Colwellia sp. M166: one gene and its partner. Each later gene encodes a partner of the first gene's protein in a complex. Links are inferred from orthologs where the notes say so. Each region holds a gene or a part of one and is shown on either strand. Other genes may lie near its edges. The genes, in order: prc and nlpI.

Region 1 (11,468 bases):
AGAGTTTTTTGGTGAAGGCACTGAAAGTTTAACCATTGGTGACCGAGCAACTATCTCAAACATGACGCCAGAATATGGTGCATCGGCAGGTATGTTCTATATCGACCAACAAACTATTGATTACTTGAAAATGACTGGTCGTGAACCAGAGCAAGTGGCCTTGGTTGAAACTTATGCTAAACACACCGGTTTATGGGCAGATGATTTAGTTGAAGCGCAGTACAAGCGTGTACTTGAATTTGATTTATCTACCGTTGAGCGTAACTTAGCCGGGCCATCTAATCCGCATCGTCGTTTAGCGACTGCTGAGCTGGCATCAAAAAATATTGCTAAAGATTTAACGGCTTGTAAAGCACAAGAAGCGAACGGTGAAATGCCAGATGGTGCGGTTATTATTGCGGCTATCACGTCATGTACCAATACCTCTAATCCACGCAATGTTGTTGCGGCAGGGCTTATTGCCAAACGTGCAAATGAATTAGGTTTAGTACGTAAACCTTGGGTTAAATCATCATTTGCACCGGGCTCAAAAGTCGCCAAGCTTTATTTAGAAGAAGCAGGGCTATTATCTGAAATGGAAAAATTAGGTTTTGGTATTGTTGGTTATGCCTGTACAACTTGTAATGGTATGTCCGGTGCGTTAGATGCTAAAATTCAACAAGAAATTATTGACCGTGATTTATACACAACGGCAGTGTTATCAGGTAATCGTAACTTTGATGGTCGTATTCATCCACACGCTAAACAGGCATTTTTAGCTTCACCACCACTCGTGGTGGCCTATGCTATTGCTGGCACGATACGTTTTGATATTGAAAAAGACATCTTAGGACAAGATCAAAATGGTAATGACATTACTTTAAAAGATATTTGGCCGAGTGATGAAGAAATTGATGCCATTGTTGCGTCTTGTGTTAAGCCTGAGCAATTTAAACAAATTTATACGCCTATGTTTGATTTAGGTGCTTTTGAGCCAGCAGAAAGTCCGTTGTATGCTTGGGATGAAACTAGTACTTATATCCGTCGTCCGCCATATTGGGAAGGGGCCTTAGCTGGTGTTCGTACCATGAAAGGCATGCGTCCTCTAGCGGTATTGGGTGATAACATCACAACCGATCATTTATCACCATCGAATGCGATTCAGTTAAACAGTGCTGCTGGTGCATACTTGCATAAAATGGGCTTACCAGAAGCTGATTTTAACTCTTATGCAACGCACCGTGGTGATCATTTAACCGCGCAACGTGCTACGTTTGCTAACCCGAAATTATTCAATGAAATGTGTAAGGATGATAACGGCGATGTAAAACAAGGCTCGCTTGCTCGTATAGAGCCAGAGGGCATTGAGTCACGTATGTGGGAAGCTATTGAAACCTATATGGAGCGTAAACAGCCACTCATTATTATTGCTGGTGCTGATTATGGACAGGGGTCTTCACGTGACTGGGCTGCTAAAGGTGTTCGTTTAGCGGGTGTCGAAGTGATTGTTTCTGAAGGATTTGAACGTATCCATCGTACAAACTTAGTGGGCATGGGCGTTTTACCGTTAGAGTTTATTAAAGGTGAAACCCGTCATACTTATAGCATTGATGGCACTGAAACATATGATGTAGAAGGTACGACCGCACCGGGCGCAGCAATGACAGTTGTGATGACGCGTAAAAATGGTGACGTTGTCAATATTGCTGTTAAATGTCGTTTAGATACTGCTGAAGAAGTGTCTGTCTACGCCGCGGGCGGGGTATTGCAAAAGTTTGCTAACGATTTCTTAGAGTCAAATTCATAATTGATTTTTAGCTTTTTGCCAAGGTTGGAAGTGCTGACTTAGATGCTAATCTCAGTAACTAGACGCCACATTTTTGCCTTGTTAAACACTAAAGCTCTTCTGATGAAAATTAACTCAACCTATTTATAAGCAGCAATAAGTTAGCGCTTTTTGTTGCTTTTATTTTAGTAAAATATCAAACAACCAAATTCAGAGGTGTTATATGTCTCATGTTCCTCAAATACACTTACCGCAAGTGAAAATTCCAGCTACCTATATGCGTGGCGGTACATCCAAAGGCGTATTTTTTAATTTAACTGATCTGCCTGAACAGTGTCAGGTAGTCGGTGATGCGCGTGACAATATGCTACTGCGGGTTATTGGTAGCCCAGATCCATACGGTAAACAAACCGACGGTATGGGCGGAGCGACCTCAAGCACCAGCAAAACAGTGATCCTTGCTAAATCAGCACAAGTGGATCACGATGTTGATTACTTATTTGGTCAAGTGGCTATTGATAAAGCTTTTGTAGATTGGAGTGGTAATTGCGGTAACCTTACTGCTGCTGTTGGCTCTTTTGCTATCAGTTCAGGATTAGTTAGTGCTGACAGAATTCCAGAGAATGGTATTTGCCAAGTACGCATTTGGCAGAAAAATATCAGTAAAACCATTATTGCCCATGTACCTATCAGCCAAGGGCAAGTGCAAGAAACCGGTGACTTTGAGCTTGATGGAGTAACTTTTCCAGCTGCTGAAGTGCAAGTTGACTTTGTCGCACCAGTTGATCCAAGTGAAGCGATGTTTCCGACAGGAAATTTAATTGATGAGCTCATCGTACCAGAAGTAGGTACATTCAAAGTCACCATGATCACAGCAGGTATTCCTACTATTTTCTTAAATGCCAACGAGATAGGTTATACCGGTACTGAGTTGCAAGAAGCGGTTAACGGTGATGAACAAGCACTGGCGCGTTTTGAAAAGATTCGAGCTTATGGCGCTGTGAAAATGGGCTTGATTAATGATATTTCAGCAGCTGTATCACGTCAGCACACGCCTAAAGTTGCATTTGTTGCACCCGCACAGGCTTATACTTCTTCTAGCGGCAAAGATATTACCGCCAGTGATACTGATTTACAGGTACGAGCGCTCTCAATGGGGAAACTACACCATGCGATGATGGGCACAGCTGCAGTTGCTATCGGTACGGCGGCAGCAATCCCTGGCACCTTGGTTAATTTAGCTGCGGGCTCCGGTGAAAGAAGTACAGTAACTTTTGGTCACCCTTCAGGAACATTAAAGGTTGGTGCACAGGCCGAGTGTATTGATGATAACTGGACGGTAAAAAAGGTCAGTATGAGTCGAAGTGCCCGTGTGTTAATGGAAGGTTGGGTTCGTATACCGGTTGATGCCTTTTAATACCAAGTCTATTAAGTTTTTTCCCACTCAGCGCCTTACCAGCGTTTTGATAACAACGATCATTTTGTAAATATAGTTATTCTATATGAAGGAAATTAACGGCGGTTATCGAATCACTGGTAAGCTCTTGAAGGTTGATTTTAAAAGGCTTACAGGCCGTGTTATTGATTTCGATAATCAATGCCTTGTCTACATGGTTGTACTTAGGTTCAATCTGGAACTGTGAGCCTGTGCCGCTAAACCTTTTAAACTTCACTGAGAGGGAAGACACTTAGTAAAATTGGTATAAGTTCAACTCTGCTGATAAATAGCTGAAAATAAAGCGCTGTTAGAAATATTACTAACAGCGCTTTTTAGTTATGAAGTACGGTATTGATTAGCAAGTACCTTTGACAGTGGTAAGTGTGAAAATCCTAGTTTGGTAAAGCGCAGATATAGGAAATATAGTAATAAGGTATCTGGCTACTAGTCATTAAGGCAAGAAATTGAACCTGCCCTGTAATAAAGTATTTGGTCAATGAAAAGTGATAAATAGGTAACTAATGTTAACATTTATCATTAAAGCACAATAAATTGACATATAATTGCCAATTGCGGCTGATAGCACTTTAATTTAATCTGCTATCAGGGTATGTTATGCGTTTTATTGTAGGCATGTTTATTAATGACAAAAAATACCTTTTATCGAGACTTATATACTCAAGTTGAAGCATTGATCAATGAGGAAGCCGATGTTATTGCTAATATGGCAAACGTTAGTGCTTTGTTGTTTGAACAATTATCTGAGGTTAATTGGGTTGGGTTTTACCGTATGGTGAATGACCAACTTGTGCTTGGTCCCTTTCAAGGTAAAGTTGCTTGTATTCGCATTCCTTTAGGTCGTGGTGTTTGTGGTACTGCTGCAATTGAAAATACCGTGCAGCGTGTTGCTGATGTTCATGAGTTTGACGGTCATATTGCCTGTGATGCTAGTACTAATTCTGAAATAGTATTACCTTTGACACTAAACGGTAAAGTTATAGCGGTGCTTGATATTGATAGCATGGCGTTTAATCGTTTTGATAGTGATGATCAAACAGGACTCGAAAAAATAATTAGTTTATTTGAAAATGTCATGATCAAGCATGGCGTGGTAAACTAATGAAAGAGTTTATCGTAATTCATGATTATCTAGTCTCTGAAGCTGTAGTAGGTGACTGGGATGGTCAAGAAGAAGAAGTTGCTGAGCGTATTAATGAAATTTATCATACCGTTTACGACTTAGCAGAAGAAGATATTGCACCAGAGGTATTAGAGCACTTGCTCTCTTTGGTGTGGGATACGTGGATAGGGCAAGAAGCCTTAACTGAAATTGAAAGTGAAGATATTTATGATTGGTGCCGACATTTGTTGGAAAATCGTGAACAATATCTTGCAGAGCAAAATTAGAATTTTTAAAAGTTGTATTTATGGAAAATAAAACAGAAAGTGAAGTAAAAGTGGTAGCAGAAACAACAACAGAAACAACAGTGGCAACAACGTCAAATGTTGAAGCTGAAGTTAAGCGTGTCAGCACCAAAGAAATTATTGCCTATTTGGCCGAAAAATTTCCTGCATGCTTTTCTATTGAAGGCCATGCGAAGCCACTAAAGATTGGTATTTTCCAAGATTTAGCTGAAAAATTAGCTGGTGATGAAACGGTAAGCAAAACTCGTTTGCGTCAAGCGCTTAGACATTACACTAGTAGTTGGCGCTATTTGAAAGCTATAAAAGTAGGTAGCTTTCGTATAGACATTGACGGTAATGATTCTGCAGAAATTGATCAAGAGCAAGCTGATTATGCTAATAAAACGTTAAAAGAAAGCCAAGAAAAATTTGGTAACAAAAACGTTAAAGACAAAGCAGCGAAAAAACCTTATAAAGGTAATGCTAACAAACCGGCTAAACCGGCGAATAAAGATGTTGCAGATAATACTCGTAAAGAAAAGTTCAATTCGGTTAAATCAAGCAAACGTGCACCTGCTAAAGTTGCCGTGAAACTTAAACCAGTTGAAACCAGTAACGTTGTTGTTGGCAAAAATATCAAAGTACAGTTAGGGCAATCGTCAATGGATGCTGTTATCACTGAAGTTTCTGGTAAAGATGTTAGCGTTCAGTTGAATTCAGGTATGGTTGTTAAAACACAAGTTAAAAATATTTTTACGGAATAAATTTGGAGTATGTGTATGCATAAATTTTGTCGTATAGCTGTTGCAGTAGCATTGTCAATTGCCAGTATCTCGGTATTAGCTCAAGAGATAGAGGCTGATAAAGATTTACCGATCTTAGCACCTGAAAGCCAACATGCTACTTCCACCAAACGGATTACGGCGCAGTTTACACGTGCACATTACAAAAAAATAAAAATAGACGATTCACTTTCTGAACAAATTTTTGATCGTTATATTAAGCAATTAGATTATGCTCGAAATGTTTTTCTTGCCTCTGATGTTGAGCGTTTTGCTCAATATCGTGATGAATTTGATACCGTTATTGCTCGTGGTAAACTCGATATCGCTTATCAAATCTATAACCTAAATTTGCAACGGCGATTAGAGCGTTATCAATATGCTTTAAGCCTATTAGAAAACGATCAGCCATTCGATTTTAAACTTGATGAATCTTATAACTTTGATCGTGAAGAAGCTCAAAGACCAACTTCTGTTACTGAGTTAAATGAATTATGGCGTAAAAAAGTTAAATATGATGCGCTTAATTTAACGCTGGCAGGTAAAGAGTGGGAAAAAATTCAAGAAATATTAACTAAACGCTATCGCTATGCAATTAAACGCTTAAAGCAAAGTGAAAGTGAAGATGTTTTTCAAATTGTCATGAATAGCTTTGCCCGTGTCGTTGAACCACACACTTCTTATTTATCGCCTCGTAATGCTGAACGTTTCCAAATGGAAATGAATTTATCACTGGAAGGTATTGGTGCAGTATTGCGTGCTGAGGAAGATTACACGGTTATACAAAGTGTGGTTTCTGGTGGCCCAGCAGATAAATCGAAAGAATTAAAACCTAAAGATCGTATTGTTGGTGTCTCACAAGATGATAAAGATTTTGTCGATGTTATTGGCTGGCGTTTAGATGATGTTGTTGAGCTTATTAAAGGCCCGAAAGGCAGTAAAGTTAGACTACAAATTTTAGGTGCAGAATCAGAAGATGACAGCAGCATTAAAGTGGTTTCTATTATTCGCGATACCATCAAGCTTGAGGACCGCGCAGCTAAATCAGAAGTTTATGATGAAAAAACAGGTGATGAAAACACTAAAAAACTCGGTGTCATCACTATTCCAAGTTTCTATAACCACCTTTCTCGTGATGTGAAACTTGAAATCGCAAAACTAAAAGAGCAAAACGTTGCGGGTATTATTGTTGATTTACGTGGCAATGGTGGCGGTTCTTTAACAGAAGCAACCTTGTTAACCGGTTTATTTATTGATAAAGGCCCCGTAGTACAAGTTCGTGATGGCGCTAATCGGGTACAAGTTAACAGTGATAAAGATGGCATTAGTTTTTATGATGGACCGTTAACTGTCATGGTTGACCGCTATAGTGCTTCAGCGTCAGAAATTTTTTCAGCGGCAATTCAAGACTACGGACGAGGCGTTATTGTTGGTGAACATACTTTTGGTAAGGGCACCGTGCAACAACACAGAGGTTTAGGTCGCGTTTATGATCTCTATGAAAAGCCGTTTGGTAGTATTCAATTTACTATCGCTAAATTTTATCGCATCAATGGTGGCAGTACCCAACATCGCGGTGTGTTACCTGATATCGAATTTCCTTCGGCGATAGACCCAGCTGATTGGGGCGAAAGTAAAGAAGAAAATGCTCTGCCTTGGGATCAAATCCCTAAAGCGCGATACAATAAACTTAACGATATTAGCCAAGACGTATCTTATTTAAGTTCATTACATAGTTCACGTATTCTAGAAAACAAAGAATTTAACTATTTGTTATCTGATATTGAAGAGTATAAAGCGGAAAAAGACGATAAAACTATTTCATTAAACTTAGCTCAACGTAAAGAAAAAAGAGAAAATCGTAAAGCTAAACAGCTAAAGCGTGCTAATGAACGTCTTGTCATGATGGGTAAAGAAAAAGTCACAGACTTGGATGACTTGCCAGAAGACTTGGAAGCACTCGATCCCTTTTTAGATGAAACCGCAAAAATTACCTTTGATTTAGTTTCGTTGGGTAGAGTCGCGAAAAAGTAAATATTTTTATGGTCGCATCATAACAGCCACCTCAGGGTGGCTTTTTCATGCCTAATTACCCTGATAATGTCACCGGTAACAATACCACCCCATTATATAGTGACTAGCAGACCACAGTTTAGATGAATTGCTATAATTGCATAGTTATTCTTGAAAACCGTATAAACAAAGGGGTTGTTAGCTTAACGTTGTCAAAAAAAACTTGCACAATCTGCTAACAGTCGGCATGTTAGCTATCACAAATAATTTAATCACTATAATAACTAAGATAATAAGGTGTAAATTTATCTATGTCTGATCCTCAATCTCTACGACAACCTACGATGTTGGACGCTATAATCCCGATTATTGTCCTTATTTGCTTATTAATTGCTGCTGTTACTTTTTTTGGTGATGGTTCATCGTCAGGACCTAATCAAATAGCTTTACTACTTGCTACCGGTGTTGCTGCGGTTATTGGGCTTAAAAATGGTCATACTTGGCACGCGATGGAAAAAGCCATTATCCATGGGATATCTATCTCGCTTGGTGCGGTACTAATTTTATTAGCCGTAGGCTCTTTAATAGGTACATGGTTGTTATCAGGTACTGTACCCACGATGGTTTATTACGGTCTAAAAATTATTGATCCCAGTTGGTTCTACGCCGCAACTTGTCTAGTTTGTGGTGTGGTTGCCATGAGTATTGGTAGTTCATGGACAACGGCAGCAACGGTCGGTGTTGCATTTATCGGTATTGCCGGTGGTTTTGAATTATCAACTTCTGTTACCGCTGGTGCTGTGATATCAGGGGCTTATTTTGGTGATAAACTATCACCACTGTCTGAAACAACAAATTTAGCCCCCGCAGTAGCAGGAAGTGAGTTATTTGAACATATTCGTTATATGCTCTGGACGACTATCCCTTCAATTACTATTGCACTGATCTTATTTCTTATTATTGGTTTTAATCATTCATCATCAGATATAGGTAACACTGACAGTATAGTGTCATTAACCAATACCTTAGAAAACACCTACAACATATCAGCCTTGAATTTAATCCCGTTATTTATTTTATTAGTATTGGCTTATAAAAAAATGCCGGCATTTCCAGCTGTTGCTATCGGTGCAATTATTGGTGCTATCTGGGCATTAATTTTTCAGCAAGAACTAATTTCAGCAATGGTTGCAGAAGGTGTAGAGTCGACAAGAGGCATTATCATGGTGGTATGGACTGCTTTCTTTGATGGTGTTGTCGTGGAAACCGGTAATATTGAAATTGATGAATTGCTAAGTCGCGGTGGTATGGCGGGTATGCTAAATACAATATGGCTAGTGGTTACAGCATTAAGTTTTGGCGCCATTTTAGAACATTTAGGCATGTTGAAAAAGTTTGTCGAATCAATTTTAGCTTCAGCGAAATCGACAGGCAGTTTAATTGCGAGTACCGTCGCTACGTGTATTGGTACTAACTTGATTACGGCTGATCAATACATGGCGATTGTGATGCCAGGAAGAATGTATAAAGAAGAGTATGAAAAAAGAGGTTTACATCCAGTCTTGTTGAGTCGAACACTGGAAGATTCAGGTACCATCACCTCACCATTAATACCGTGGAATACTTGCGGTGCCTTTATGTTTGGAGCACTAGCACTGACCTCTTATGATTATATATTTTATTGTTTCTTTAATTTGATTAACCCTATTTTAGCGATAGCTTATGGTTACTTAGGCTTTAAAATAAAAAAAATAGTGACAAACGACTAAATTATTTTCACAATTAATAAATATTCATAAAGCCTGTCTCGTACAGGCTTTTTTATTCCCTCTGAGAAACGTTATAATAAGCGCATAAGTGCCAACCAAAATAAAGTTTTTATATTAAGGATTTACATGAGTGATTTTACCCCACGTTATTTAGCTGATTACCGTGAAGCAAACTTTTCTATTGCTACTGTTGAGCTAACCTTTGCACTCGATGAATATAAAACTCGGGTGACTAACCGGATGAAATTAAGCCGAGTGGCAGACGATAACCAACCGTTAGTCTTGGATGGCGAACACTTAACTTTAGTGTCTGTTTTAATTGATGATCAAGCGCTAAATGCTGAGCAATATCAAGTTAGCGATAGCAGTTTAACTATTGCTATTGATCGTAAAGAGTTCACGCTTGAAATTATTACTGAGATCAATCCAGTTGAAAATACGGCACTTGAAGGTTTATTTAAGTCAGGTGATGCTTATTGCACCCAATGTGAAGCAGAGGGCTTTAGACGCATTAGTTATTATCTTGACCGACCCGATGTGATGGCAATATTCACCACTAAAATTATTGCCGATAAAGTACAGTTTCCCTACTTGTTATCAAATGGTAATAAAATCGCTGAAGGGGATTTAGCTGACGGTCAACATTTTGTGCAATGGCATGACCCTTTTCCTAAACCTTGCTATTTATTTGCTTTAGTAGCGGGTGATTTTGATGTTTTATCTGACCATTATCGTACGGGCTCTGGCCGTGATGTTGCGTTAGAAATATTTGTCGACAAAGGTAATATTCACAAAGCTCATCATGCGATGGCCTCGTTAAAGCATTCTATGGTCTGGGATGAAAAAACCTTTGGACTTGAATATGATCTTGATATTTATATGATAGTTGCGGTCGATTTTTTCAATATGGGCGCCATGGAAAACAAGGGCTTAAATGTTTTTAATAGCAAATTTGTCTTAGCTGATGAAAAGTGTGCCACCGATGTCGATTACTTTAATGTTGAAGCGGTTATTGCACATGAATATTTTCATAACTGGACCGGTAATCGCGTGACTTGCCGAGATTGGTTTCAATTAAGTTTAAAAGAAGGTTTAACGGTATTTCGCGATCAACAATTTAGTGCCGACATGCACTCAGCAGCTGTAACCCGTATTCAAAACGTGAGAGTGTTACGCTCGATGCAATTTGCTGAAGATGCTGGTCCAATGGCACATCCTATTCGTCCAGAAAAAGTCATTGAAATGAACAACTTTTATACTTTAACGGTTTATGAAAAGGGCGCTGAAGTTATTCGTATGATCCACACGATCTTGGGGGCTGAAAAATTTAGAAAGGGTATCGATTTATATTTTGCACGTTTTGATGGTATGGCTGTCACCTGTGATGATTTTATCAATGCTATGACGGATGCGTCAGCTACAGACTTAAGTCAGTTCAAGCGTTGGTACCAACAAGCAGGCACGCCACAATTACGCGTCAGTGAACACTTTGATGCTGTTAGTTGCGAATATCAATTAACCCTTGAGCAAAATAATGGTAATAATCCGGCGTTGCATATTCCCGTTGGTATAGAGTTAATTTCAGGGCTTGGACAATCTAATCAGTCGCAGTTATTGCAACTCACTGAGCAGAAGCAAACGTGGACTTTTCAAGATTATCATCAAAAACCCGTGTTAGCGTTATTAACTGGTTTCTCAGCGCCGGTAAGAACACAGTTTTTACAATCTGATCAAGAGTTACAATTGCTCATGACTTGCGCAACAGATGAGTTTTGTCGTTGGGATGCCGGACAAAAGTTATTAACTACTTATATAGTGCAAGCGATGCAACAACCGACATTAAATTTACCTGATAATTTATATCAAGCGTTTAAAGATTTATTAACGGCAGATATGTCAGCGGCATTTAAAGCCGAACAATTAACATTACCCAGTTTCAGTGAACTAGCCGATAATATTGAAGAGGTTGACCCTATTGCTTTGCTTAATGCTATTGATAGTGTGAAACAATGTATAGCCAAAGCGTTAGCACCATTATTTCTTCAGCAGTATCAGCAAAATATGGCAACTGTTTATGCCAATGATGGCAACGCTATCGGTAAACGTGCCTTAAAGAATGTTTGCCTATCTTATTTAGCAACCTTGAGTGAATACCAAAAGCTGTTGACTGAGCAATATCAACATGCAAATAATATGACTGATACCTTGGCAACGCTGAATTTTTCCGCAGGTCAACACCATGCCGCCTTCTCTAGTATGATGACTGATTTTGAAAGTAAATGGTCGGATACGCCACT
Region 2 (4,770 bases), 570 kb from region 1 along the record:
CAACCTCTTGCATGCTATTGTAGGCTGATAAAGACAATCTTATACAACCGGTAATATTAAGATAATGCATTAATGGCATAGTGCAATGGTGCCCAGCACGTACCGCAATACCAACACTATCGAGTGCCGTAGCAATATCGTGATTATGATGCCCTGTCAGAGTAAATGAAAATATAGGAATATCAGGTTCTTCATCAACAATAAATTCAAGGGCTGGTATCGATGATAACTGCCTAAAACAATATTTTTTTAGCGCTGTTTCATAAGTAACAAGGCCAGAATAATCTTGTTGCTCAAGGAACTCGAGTGCCGCCCCCAATGCGATAACACCGGCAATATTAGGTGTGCCAGCCTCAAATTTATGCGGTAACTGGTTAAAGGTTGTTTGTTCAAAGCTCACGGTTTTGATCATTTCACCACCCGCTTGATACGGCGGCATTTGCTCTAATAACTCTTGCTTACCATACAAGACACCTATGCCGGTTGGTCCATACATTTTATGAGCAGAAAAAACATAAAAATCACAATCTAAGTCACTTACATCAACTTTTAAATGTGCGATGGCTTGTGCGCCATCAATCAATGTTAAAGCCTGATACTTTTTAGCCACTCGAATAATATTTTCTATCGGATTAATTCGACCTATGACATTAGAGATATGGCCTACGCAAACAATACGCGTACGTTCACCAATAAAGTCTTCTAGCTGAGCTATCGCTATTTGGCCTGCTTTGTTTAAAGGTAACACCTTTATTTTTGCTCCCGTTTGCTCTGCTACTATTTGCCAAGGCACAATATTAGCGTGATGCTCACTATAACTTAAGACGATTTCATCACCGGGTTGCAATGATGTGCGTCCCCAGCTTTGTGCAACTAAATTAATACTTTCAGTACTGCCTTTAGTCCAAATGATTTCTTCTTCGGCATTGGCATTGAGCAGTTTTTTGACTTTTTTTCGCGCACTTTCATAGGCAGCAGTGGCTCTGGCACTTAAGGCATGAGAAGCCCGGTGTACATTAGCATTGCTTTGTTGATAATAATTATTATGACTCTCAATCACACAAACTGGCTTTTGAGTTGTCGCCGCATTATCAAAATAAACTAACGAGTGCTCATTAACCAAGTTTTCTAAAATAGGGAATTGTCGGCGAAAATGGGTAAAAGAAAATTTTTCCATAGAAATATAATAGTGCTTTCATTAAGTTGCCATAATTATATCGTAACTTAGCATTGTTAGACTCAGGGAATGAATAAATATAGCAAAAAATATTCAACTTTAGTCTGCAAAAACAAACAATTTACGCTATAACTTAATGTAAGTAATTTGAGGAGCCCGTGGTATGAAACTATTTTCATGGTTTGTAAATACAACAAAAATTAACTCAGCGAAAAATGATAAAGCGTCATTAGAGCGAGAACTATTGATATTTAATAACAACACTATGTGGCCAATAGCGAAAGTTCGAAATAACATCGTCATACAGCAACAAAAATACGTAAATGCAGCATCAAATTTAAAGGAAATAACGCCAGTCAAGGCACTAAAAGAACACACTAATTAACGCCAACAAATAATGTTTAGTCAATTAATGTCAAATAAATGTAATTGGCTAAATGTTTACTCAAATAACGTTGATTGCAGCACTTCCCTCGCCTGACCATAATGTCCCTGAACGGCCAAATCTCGACTGATATTAAAGTGATAGCTTGGCATTAAAAAACGCTTCGGAGCCAATCGAAAAATATCAATATAAGCTGCAGGAAAGATCATTTCAAAATACTGTAATTTTGTACGCTGGGTCAAAGGTTTAAACGCTTGAATTTCACTGTGTTTATCACAAGACTTTGCCGGAAATAGCCCCACTTCATCTTGGTATTTAGTCGGTGTAAGTAATTGCCAGCCCTTTTGATGTCGAGATAATATCGCTGTGGTGTCTTTAATTAAACTACGCCAGGGAACTTGCGATAATACTTTTGCTCTCACGCTTGCACGGTCTCCTTGGTAATACTCCGGTAAAACAACCAGATTATGTGCAAAGGGGCTTTGTTGAAGTTGTTGGCACCTTTGATGTTGAGCGGGTAATGGGTACTCATCAACAAAGCCGATTAAATGACTTAGTTCATGAACTAAAACGTCAATATCATCATTTTGATCGAGATACAAAATTCCGTTATCAACATTAGCTCCTCCTTCAGCCACCACCAAAGCAAGATAACGTGCGTTGATAGCCTTTCGATTCATCCAAACAGTAGCCTTACAGGCTATTTTTTCATGTGCTAGATTCGAACATTTGACCGTATCAACGGCAATATACTTAGGTGCTTTCAAACAAATAAACTTAGCCAAACGATGCTGTTCAAAAACACTAATTAACTGCTCCGCATGTCTCAAGCCGGTTAAGTTCGTGGCAAAAAACTGCACATCGATAAAACATGATAACTTTGATACGCTATTTTCTGTATTTACCGATTGTACTGACTTCGAGTCAAATACAGAGAATTTTTTTAATTCAAGATAGAGTGCCGCACTATTGCCTTGTGCTAACTGTTTTTTATAATTTTCAATAAATGACACATCACCTTGATAGAGGGCAAGCTCATACAATAGTGCTAGTGCATCGGCATTAGCGATGATCGGTAATAATAATGGTTTTATAGCCGAGTATTGCTGCTGTGCAAAATAGCTACTCGCAAGTGCTATTCTTGCTGGGGTGTGGTGTTGGCGTATCGCTAGCCGGTACCAAAGTTGTGCTGCCTGAATTTGTTGATGCTGATGAAAATATTCTGCTAACTGGTAAGCAGTATCGGCACTATTATTGGCATGCAGCTTTGCTAAATGTAACCATGCCTGACGATTGCTATTATTTAATAATTGTCTTAATCGTTCATCAGTATTAGTGAAAATATCAAAAGTTTCGAGTAACGATAATTGTTGGCGAGTGATAGTGGCTTGGTTGATTTTATCACGATACTCAGCGATGAAAAAAAATAAGCTTAGCAATATAAACATCGCTAAGCTTATCAATGTGATAGTGATTTTTTTACCGCTAGTCATCTACTACTACGTATTTACGGTGTACTGTTTTGTTGTAAATTTTGACGCATGAGATCAAGCTCAAGTTTGGCGTATCTATGCTCGACAAATTCATAAACATTAGTGCTCATGGCAAGTTTAAAAAAGTTAATTGCCGCATTTACATCTCCCTGCATTTGACTATATTTGCCTAAATAAAAATACGCTTCACACAAACGCTCTGTTAGCGCTTGGTTGGTATGAATATTTTCCGTTAAAAGCTTAATAAAGAGCTCTTGACTCATTTTACCTAAGTAGAGATTAATAACATTTTTTGCCCAAACGCTGTCATCAATTAATTTTGCCGAAGCAATCAAATCTTGCTCAGCTTGTTGTTGATCTAACTCGACATTAGCTAAATATTGCCATAGCACACGGTAAGGATCATTGACTTGGTATGCTTTAAAGGCTTTAAAGTCATCTACCGCTAAGTTGGGTCGACCGCCATAATATAAAGCGACACCACGATTAAAATAAGCAAATTGATAATTAGGGTCCAATTCGATGACTGAGTCAAAGGCATCATATGACTGATTAAATTCTTGTAGCTGAATAAAGTGTATACCTAAAAAGTTATAAGCATCTACCATATCGGGCTTTAAATTAATCGCTTGGTTAAAGTCATTATGTGCCAATGCTCGCAAGCCGAATTTATCATATTTAATACCACGTTGATAATACAACTCAGCCCGCTGCTCGTCATTAATCTTAGCTCGCTGTAGCACTTGAGTTAAGCGCTCTAGCGCTATTTCATCTTTAACGTTAATGGCAATGGGTTCAGCAATGATCAGCTCACCTATAACTGAGTGTTGATCATTAGTGGTAGTACAACCTTGGGCGAATAATAAGCCTGAAACCAGTAATACTTTGGATAATATAGCCTGGGGAAATTTATTTTTAAGAAGTAAGCGCACGAAAAACAGAATCCTAGTGGGTATTTATGCTCATGAGTATATAAAAAAGGGAGCAATTAAGCTCCCTTTTTATCGACAAGATATTAGCTATATTTTAGTCATACAGCTAATGAACTTAATTTACAGCAGGCAAATTACTCTGCGTTGTCAGCTTCAGGCGCTGGTGTAGCCGGCTTTTCAGCAGCTTCTTTCATGCTTAAACGTACACGGCCTTGACGGTCAACTTCAAGTACTTTAACAGTTACGTCTTGACCTTCTGTTAATACATCGCTAACAGCGTTAACACGTTCTTCAGAGATTTGAGAAATGTGTACCAAACCATCTTTACCTGGTAAGACGTTAACAAAAGCACCGAAGTCTACGATACGTACCACTTTACCTGTGTATATAGTACCTACTTCAATTTCTGCTGTCAGTGCAGTAATACGAGCAATGGCATCTTTAGCTTGTTCGCCGTCAGTTGCTGCAATTTTAACCGTACCGTCATCTTCAATTTCAATGGTAGTGCCCGTTTCTTCAGTTAACTGACGAATTGTTGCGCCACCTTTACCGATAATGTCACGGATTTTATCTTGTGGAACTTTCATGGTATGAATACGTGGAGCAAATTGCGAGATATCATCACGATGTCCGCCAATCGCTTCATCCATAACACTTAAGATATGAGTACGCGCTGCTTTTGCTTGGTTTAAAGCAATTTGCATGATTTCTTGCGTAATACCTTCAATCTTAATGTCCATTTGCAGGGCAGTAATACCACCGGTAGTACCGGCTACTTTAAAG

The links.
Region 2: the proteins of prc (region 1) and nlpI are in contact, whole or in part, in a solved structure (PDB 5WQL), measured with the Escherichia coli proteins. The link is inferred for Colwellia sp. M166 from one-to-one orthologs.

Annotation. Positions count from the first base shown.
Region 1 is NZ_CP040755.1:750,759-762,226, reverse strand. What follows is about bases 4,994-7,904. They hold prc (carboxy terminal-processing peptidase), read left to right. Parts: upstream 4,994-5,386; coding sequence 5,387-7,423; downstream 7,424-7,904. Other genes in these bases: nhaC (Na+/H+ antiporter NhaC), read left to right, coding at 7,714-7,904; proQ (RNA chaperone ProQ), read left to right, coding at 4,994-5,371. Also shown: Fe/S-dependent 2-methylisocitrate dehydratase AcnD, read left to right, coding at 1-1,786; 2-methylaconitate cis-trans isomerase PrpF, read left to right, coding at 1,989-3,182; FGD67_RS03420 (GAF domain-containing protein), read left to right, coding at 3,847-4,323; FGD67_RS03415 (hypothetical protein), read left to right, coding at 4,323-4,610; more of proQ, read left to right, coding at 4,631-4,993; more of nhaC, read left to right, coding at 7,905-9,171; pepN (aminopeptidase N), read left to right, coding at 9,298-11,468. UniProt on the Escherichia coli protein: Involved in the cleavage of a C-terminal peptide of 11 residues from the precursor form of penicillin-binding protein 3 (PBP3). May be involved in protection of the bacterium from thermal and osmotic stresses.
Region 2 is NZ_CP040755.1:185,890-190,659, reverse strand. Bases 2,029-4,770 are described here. They hold nlpI (lipoprotein NlpI), read right to left. Parts: upstream 3,988-4,770; coding sequence 3,070-3,987; downstream 2,029-3,069. Other genes in these bases: pnp (polyribonucleotide nucleotidyltransferase), read right to left, coding at 4,122-4,770; FGD67_RS00930 (hypothetical protein), read right to left, coding at 2,029-3,055. Outside these bases: FGD67_RS00940 (SufS family cysteine desulfurase), read right to left, coding at 1-1,177; FGD67_RS00935 (hypothetical protein), read left to right, coding at 1,341-1,562; more of FGD67_RS00930, read right to left, coding at 1,619-2,028. UniProt on the Escherichia coli protein: May be involved in cell division. May play a role in bacterial septation or regulation of cell wall degradation during cell division. Negatively controls the production of extracellular DNA (eDNA).